Regions from separate parts of the Janthinobacterium sp. SUN206 genome, predicted to be linked through region 2. Evidence: predicted binding sites of a transcription regulator. Region 2 holds the regulator's gene; the other holds the start of a gene.
What was found. Region 2 encodes FNR, which switches genes on or off when oxygen is low (the NO sensors DNR and NnrR bind a similar motif). Its sites were predicted from a motif close to TTGATNNNNATCAA; they were not measured.

Region 1: a site for FNR is predicted at 1,930-1,943, ahead of O3300_RS07775 (OmpW family protein). Genes of this name have one in related genera too.

Annotation. Positions count from the first base shown of each region.
Region 1 is NZ_JAPWIB010000001.1:1,743,642-1,747,524, reverse strand. It holds gene O3300_RS07790 (MerR family transcriptional regulator) at 1-214, opposite strand, end outside; gene fur (ferric iron uptake transcriptional regulator) at 284-721, opposite strand; gene O3300_RS07780 (LysR family transcriptional regulator) at 962-1,858, shown strand; gene O3300_RS07775 (OmpW family protein) at 2,005-2,619, shown strand; gene O3300_RS07770 (MetQ/NlpA family ABC transporter substrate-binding protein) at 2,712-3,539, opposite strand; gene O3300_RS07765 (methionine ABC transporter permease) at 3,572-3,883, opposite strand, start outside.
Region 2 is NZ_JAPWIB010000003.1:67,685-71,567, reverse strand. It holds gene O3300_RS17270 (response regulator) at 1-863, opposite strand, end outside; gene fnr (fumarate/nitrate reduction transcriptional regulator Fnr) at 1,113-1,871, shown strand; gene O3300_RS17260 (FixH family protein) at 1,996-2,520, opposite strand; gene ccoG (cytochrome c oxidase accessory protein CcoG) at 2,623-3,883, opposite strand, start outside.

The sequences.
Region 1 (3,883 bases), on a different contig from region 2:
CCGTATCGTCGCCGGCCAGGATGGGCAGCAGTTCGGCCAGGCGGAAGCCCAGCGCCTGCGCCTGGCGTATGAGTTTGACTTGCGCCAGGTCTTGCTGCGTGTAGACGCGGTAGGCGCCGGCGCGGCGCACGTCGCCCAGCAAGCCCAGCGCTTCATAGTGGCGCAAGGCCTTGGGCGAGGTGCCCGCCAGGCGGGCGATTTCTCCGATGTACATGGGTGATCCTTTCTCAAGCTTGAGCGAATCTTACCGTATGGCAGCGGCGCCCAAACGGCCCAGGCATCTTCAGGCCCGGCGCGGCGGCACTTTCTTCGCCGTGCACTCGGCGCAAGTGCCGTACAGCGACAGCGCGTGCTCGTGCAGCACGAAGCCCCGCTCGGCGGCGATCTCGTTCTGGCGCAGTTCGATGCCTTCGTCGACGAATTCATCGACCTTGCCGCAACCCGTGCAGACCAGGTGGTCGTGGTGCTGCCCTTCGTTCAGTTCGAAGACGGCGTGGCCCGATTCGAAATGCCGGCGAAACAGGATGCCCGCTTCGGCAAACTGCATCAGCACGCGGTAGATGGTGGCCAGGCCCACGTCGATCTTTTCAGCCAGCAAGAGTTTGTAGACATCGTCCGCACTCAGGTGCTTGATCGTGCCTTCTTGAAACAGCTGCAGAATCCGCAAGCGGGGGATGGTCACTTTCAAGCCCGATTCACGCAGTTCCCTCAATATATCCATGTCTCCCATTCCTTTTTGTAGTCGCCCGAGCGAGGTATTGCATTATATCGCAAATGATAATCATTACCATTCTCATGTGTGTGCTGTAAATAGTATGCCGCGCGGGCGGGCGGCAATCCAGTGACATCGGCGCAAGTGGCGCTTGCGTGGCAGGCAACTGATGCCAGCAGTATTGGTTGCTGATGAAAAGTGGCGGTCGAATCGCTATACTGTGCAGCAAGGAATAACAATGGAGGGAGCATGGACCGATTTGATGCGATGCGCATCTTTACGCGCATCGTCGAACTGCGCAGTTTTACGCAGGCGGCGCATGACCTCGGCTATCCGAAGGCCACCGTCACGCATGCGATCAAGCAACTGGAAGCGCGGCTGCGCGTGCGCCTGCTGCAGCGGACCACGCGGCAAGTCACGCCTACGCCCGATGGCGACGCGTATTACCAGCGCTGCGTGCGCCTGCTGGCGGACCTGGAAGAAACGGAAGCCGTGTTCAGTTCGGCGGCGCAGCAACCGGCCGGCAAGCTGCGCATCGACTTGCACGCGACCCTGGCCATGCACTTCGTCATGCCCGTGCTGGACCGGTTCTGCACCCGCTATCCGCTGATCGAACTGGAAATCGGCATGGGCGACCGCCTCGTCGACCTGGTGCGCGAAGGCGTCGATTGCGTGCTGCGCGTGGGCGAACTGGGCGACTCGTCGATGGTGGCGCGCCGCGTGGCGCTGCTCGACCAGGTGACGTGCGCCAGCCCCGCCTACCTGGCCGCGCACGGCACGCCGGAGCATCTGGCGCAGCTGGATGGCCACCGCGCCGTCAATTTCTTTTCCGCCCAGACGGGCAAGGTCTGGCCCTTCGATTTCAAGGTGGAAGGCCAGCGCCGCAGCGTGGCCTTGCCGGGCACCGTGTCCGTCAACAATGCTGACGCGTATCACGCCTGCTGCCGCGCGGGCATGGGCTTGATCCAGGCGCCCCGTTATCACCTGGAGCGGGCGCTGGCGGCCGGCGAACTGGTGGAAGTGCTGCGGGACTGGCGGCCCGACCCGCTGCCCGTGTCCGTGCTGTATCCCCACCACCGGCAATTGTCGCCGCGCGTGCGCGTGTTTGCCGACTGGGTCGCCAGCCTGTTTGCCGACGTGCATTGATGCGCTGCAATGCGGCAATTTTTGACTTGGGCAAAGGAAAAAATCCCTCTGGTGATGCCATCTAGCACTATTTGATGTGGATCAAAGTTTTTGTTGCACTGCACTCTTAGACTTCGCAGCGTTACTTAACGACAGAGGAAAACATAATGAAAACGTCCGCAACTGCAGCAGCAATCGTCCTGGCCGCCATCGGCGCATTCGCCGGCAACGCAATGGCACAGGAAAGCCCATGGCTGGTCCGTGCGCGCGCCGTGCATATCGATCCGGCCGATAAATCGACTCCTGTTGGTGGCCTCGGTGCATCGGACCGCTTGACGGTCAGCAGCAAGACGATTCCTGAAATCGATATTTCGTACTTCTTCACCCCGAATATCGCTGCCGAGCTGATCCTGACCTACCCGCAAAAGCATGACGTCAAGCTCGATGGCGGCCAAGTCGGCACCTTCAAGCACCTGCCGCCGACCCTGTCGCTGCAATACCACTTCATGCCTGAAAAACAGTTCAGCCCTTACGTGGGTGCCGGCGTGAACTACACGAATATCTCGGGTGTCAAACTGCCCGGCCTGCGCCTGGAACACGACAGCTGGGGCTTCGCGCTGCAAGCCGGTGTCGACTACAAACTGGACAAGAACTGGTCCTTGAACTTCGACATCAAGAAAGTGCAGATCCGCAGCGACGTACTGACCGCTGCTGGCGGCAAGGTCAGCGAAGTCAAGATCGATCCTATCCTGATCGGCGTAGGCGTCGGTTACCGCTTCTAAGCAGTGATGGCGCCCGGGTGGCGCGCAGAATAAAAAAAGACGGCCAGGTGTGAACCTGGCCGTCTTTTTGTGTGCAGCGCCTTGCTTTCGCCTTATTTTTTCAGCGTCTTTTCCAGCGCCAGCTGGTAATCCGTCTTTTCGTAGCCGGCCAGGTATTTGTTTGTCGCGTCGAGGAAGGCGCGCGAGCGGTAGGCCGCTTCCAGGTCCTTGACCCATGGCTTGGCCTTGTCGGCAGTGCGGATGGCCACCAGGTTGATGTAGCTGTCCGAAATCTTTTCCACGCTCAGGGCCGACGTCAGCTTCATGCCGGCGGCCAGGGCGAAGTTGCCGTTGACGAAAGCGTAGTCGGCGTCGGCCAGCGAACGTGGCAGCTGCGCCGCTTCCAGCGGCACCAGTTTCAGCTTCTTCGGGTTTTCCAGCACGTCGCGCTCGGACGCGCGCAGCGGGTCGACGTTCGGTTTCAGCTTGATCCAGCCCATCTTGGCCAGCATCACCAGCGCGCGCGCCTGGTTGGTCGGGTCGTTCGGCATGGTGATGGTGGCGCCGTTCTTGACTTCCGCCAGCGTTTTTTGCTTGCCGCCGTACAGGCCGATCGGCATGGTCGGCACGGTGATCAATGAGCTCAGTGGCAGCTTGTTATCGGTGGCGAACTTGGTCAGGTAGACGATGTGCTGGAACACGTTGGCGTCCAGCGAGCCTTCGGCCAGTGCGTAGTTCGGCTGCACGTAGTCGTTGAATTCCACGATCTTGACCTTGTAGCCCTGTTTTTCCAGGATAGGCTTGATGCCCAGCTTCAGCTGGTCCGAATACGGGCCGGAGCTGGTGCCGATGACGAGTTCTTTCGGGTCCTTGGCGTGGGCGGCGGTGGCGAAGGCCAGGCTGGCAGCGGCCAGGAGCAGGTTGCGGCGAATGTGGTTCATGCTTTTCCTTGTACTGAAATACTGAATATGAATTAACGTTTGTCGAGGCGCTTGGCGATGCGCGTGCCGGCGAACTGGATGGTTTGCACCAGCACGATCAGGATGGCCACGGTGGCGACCATGATGTCCGTCTCGAAGCGGTAGTAGCCGTAGCGGATGGCCAGGTCGCCGATACCGCCGCCGCCCACCACGCCGGCCACGGCCGAATACGACAGGAAGCTGATCGACAGCACGGTCAGGGCCAGCACCAGGCCGGAACGCGCTTCCACCAGCAGCACGCGGAAGATGATCTGCATTTCCGACGCGCCCATGGCGTGCGCCGCCTCGATCACGCCGCGCGGCAC
Region 2 (3,883 bases):
ACCAATCGGTACAGCACGCCATCGAACGGTTCGAAGGCATCCTCGACGGGGAGCGAGGCGGCCAGCAGCCAGTTCACGGATTTCAGGCGCTTGAAGCTGTTGACGGCCGTGATGCCGCGGCTGTTGGTGCTGACCATGCTGCCTTCGCCATCTTCCTGCAGCAGCCGGGTCGTCGTCAGGTTGGCGTTCGGCTGGCGCGGTTGCAGCAGCCGGCTGGTATCGGGATGCAGCACGTAGCGCGGCACGGCGCCGCGCGTGAGGATGAAGTAATAGCCGCTCTTGCCGATCTTTTCCGAGCGCAGGCGACCCAGCAGGTTGTCCTTGTACAGGCGCAGCACGCCGATCACCACGCCGGCCACCTGGCCATCGGCGGCCAGCACGGGCGCCACCATCTGCACGATGGGCATGCCGCTCGACTTGCCCAGCATCGGTTCGGTGATCATGGGCTGGCGCGTGCGCAGGACGGTCTGGAAATACTCGCGCTCGGCGACGTTGATGCCGGCGCGCCCCGCTACTTCCGGCATGTCGGCCACGACGGCGCCATGCGCGTCGAGCACCAGCACGTCATCGAACAGCACCAGCATCGAGCGGCGCGAATAGTATTCGCGCAATTGGGCGGGCCGGGCGATCAATTCCGGCGGCTGCTGCCTGGCCGTCAGGGTGACGATCTGCAGCAGCATGCCCAGCTTGTCGTCGAGTTCGGCGGCGGTGCGGGTGATCAGGGACGATTGCTGGCTCAGCAGTACTCGGGTGAAGTCGTCGCGCATGTGCTGCACCTGGATCATGGTGACCAGCGCGATCATGGCGATCGAGGTCAGGCTGGTGGCCAGCGCGACTTTTGCTTTAATGCCGAGAGGCTTCATGATTTCCTTTTCAGTACCGGGCGGCACAGGCGGCAGATAATGCTGTCAGGAATTTTCCTATCAATGCCCCAGCTTGGCAAGCGGTGCCGCGCAAATTGCCCGTCCCGGATGGGCTTTTGACGATGTTGCCATATAATTAAAGGCTGGACGTCGTTTATTCGCCGAATTTACGGTGAAATTGGCATACGGCAACCCTGTATGCGGCTGTATGCAGTAAACTTGTTGTTGCATTTTCTAAAAGGTACCGACATGACTGAAGCGCTACTCACTCCAACCTTGCCCACCGTGAACGTGGAGGCGTTGCGTGCGCGATGCTCGACCTGCAGCATGCATCAATTGTGCCTGCCGATGGGCCTCGATGTGGGCGACATGGACAGGCTGGACCAGATCATCGGCCGCCGCCGCAAGATCGTGCGCGGCGCCTCGCTGTTCCGCATCGGCGACTCGTTCCAGAACCTGTATGCGATCCGCCTGGGGCATTTCAAGACGTACCAGATCAATCCGGGCGGCGAAGAGCAGGTGACGGGCTTCCAGATGGCGGGTGAACTGCTGGGCATGGACGCTATCAGCGCCGACCGCCACCACTGTAATGCGGTGGCGCTGGAAGACAGCGAAGTGTGTGAAATCCCGTTTTCCAGCCTGGAACAATTGCTGGGCAATATGCCGACCCTGCTGCGCCATTTCCACCGCATGATGAGCCAGGAAATCACGCGCGAGCAAAGCGTCATGCTGTTGCTGGGCAATATGCAGGCGACGCAGCGCTTTGCCGCCTTCATCGTCAACCTGGCGTCGCGCTATGAAGCGCGCGGCTATTCGGGCAGCAATTTCCAGCTGCGCATGTCGCGCGAGGAAATCGGCAACTACCTGGGCCTGACCATCGAGAGCGTCAGCCGCCTGCTGTCGAAGTTCAAGAAGGAAGGCTGGCTGCGCGTCTCCAACCGGGAAATTGAAATCCTGCAGCCGGCCAAGCTGAAAGCCATTACGGCCGGCACGGACGTCTGCAAGTAACAGCACCGTCAAAACCTGCTGCGCGTCGCGCTTTGCGGCTTGCGATGCTCGCTGTGCTATAGCACAGCTGCGCTTCTCAACCACAAATCACTGCCGCTCGCTACGGTTTTCCCGGCGCTGTACGTTATAGCTCTTCATCCGCATGCAGCGCGATGCTGCGCTGCAGGGGCCAGGTCCAGATGCCGGACAGGCGCCACTCGCGTTTGTCGTTTTCCACCAGCACTTGCCAGCGGCTGCGCTCGAGCATCGGCAGCGCTACGGAAAAATTGCCGGCTGCGTCGGGCTGCACCAGCACCTTGATATCCTTTTCCGGCAGGGTCGCATGCGCCAGGTGCAGCTGCAAAGGCGCCTGATAGGCCTTGCCGAAGCTGTGCACGGAACCGGTCAGGCGTGCTTGCGCCACGTCATACGACAGGCGCGTATCCATCGCCAGGTCGCTGGCGATCGTGTCGCGCTTCAAATCCTGGTTGATCGCCTTGCCCTGCTTGTAATAATCGCCCACCACCAGCGCATCGGGCTGCGTAAACGCGATATAGCCCATGAAGCTGCCGACGACCACGGACAGGCCGGGGCCGATCATCAGCAGCCATGGCCAGCGATGCTTGTACCACGGTGCAACGGGTGCTTGCAGTTTCAGACTGTCGGACATGATATTTCTCCTGTTTAATCAGCCAGTCCCCGCATGGGGACCGGCCTTCCTGCAACTTCGTGGCGGCGGCGAGGGCACCCGGTCCCCGTCCGCCTTTCCTTGTTAACGTGGCACGATGAATACCGCGCTTTCACGCACATGCAGCGATGGGTCGTCCAGCGATTGCAATTCGATCGCAATCTTGTTCGAGCCCTTCTCTCCCACGCCGTGCGGCACGCGCAGGCGGATGGGCCAACCCAGCGTTTCCGTCGGCTGCAAGGTCACTTCTTCGCGCGTCAGCAAGGTCAGGCCCGGCAAGCCGGAAGCGCTGATTTTGAAATGCTGGCTTTGCTCCGACGTGTTCATGATCTGCAGGCGGTAGACGTTTTCGATCATGCCGTCTTCCACTTCGCGTCCCATGGAACCGCGGTCGCGGATCACGTCCATTTTCAGGGGCGTGCGCAGGGCCAGCGAAGTACACACGGCGATGATGATCAGGGCCAGGATGGAAGTGTAGATCAAGACGCGCGGGCGCATGGCGCGCTGGCGTATCTGCTTCGAATTGAAGTTGTTTTCCATCGCATGGTCGGTACTGTAGCGTACCAGTCCCCGTGGCCGGTCGACCTTGTCCATCACGCTGTTGCAGGCATCGACGCAAGCGGCGCAACCGATGCATTCATACTGCAGGCCGTTACGGATATCGATGCCGGTCGGACACACCTGCACGCACAGGGTACAGTCGATGCAATCGCCCAGCTTGTCGTTGTTGCCGGCCTTCTTGCTCATGGCGCCACGTGGTTCGCCGCGCTTGGCATCGTAGGTGATGATCAGGGTGTCCTGGTCGAACATGGCGCTCTGGAAGCGCGCGTAGGGGCACATGTATTTGCACACCTGCTCGCGCAGCCAGCCCGCGTTGCCGTAGGTTGCCAGACTGTAGAACAAGACCCAGAACCATTCCCAGGGACCGAAGTTCAGCGTGGTCACCGACTGCGCCAGTTCCTTGATCGGCGTGAAGTAGCCGACAAAGGTAAAGCCCGTCCACAGGGCGATGGCGCCCCATACCAGGTGCTTGGCCGTCTTCTTGAACGCCTTGCGCACGGAGGGGCCCTGCTTGTCGAGGGCCATGCGCGCGCTGCGCGTGCCCTCGATGCGGCGTTCGACCCACAGGAAAATTTCCGTGTATACCGTTTGCGGGCAAGAGAACCCGCACCACACCCGCCCGGCAATGGCCGTGACGAGGAACAACAAATACGCACAGATGATCAGCAGGGCCGCCAGATAGATGAAATCCTGGGGCCACAGCACGACGCCGAAAATGTAGAACTTGCGCGTGGTCAAATCGAACAGCAGGGCTTGCCTGCCATTCCAGGTCAACCACGGCAAG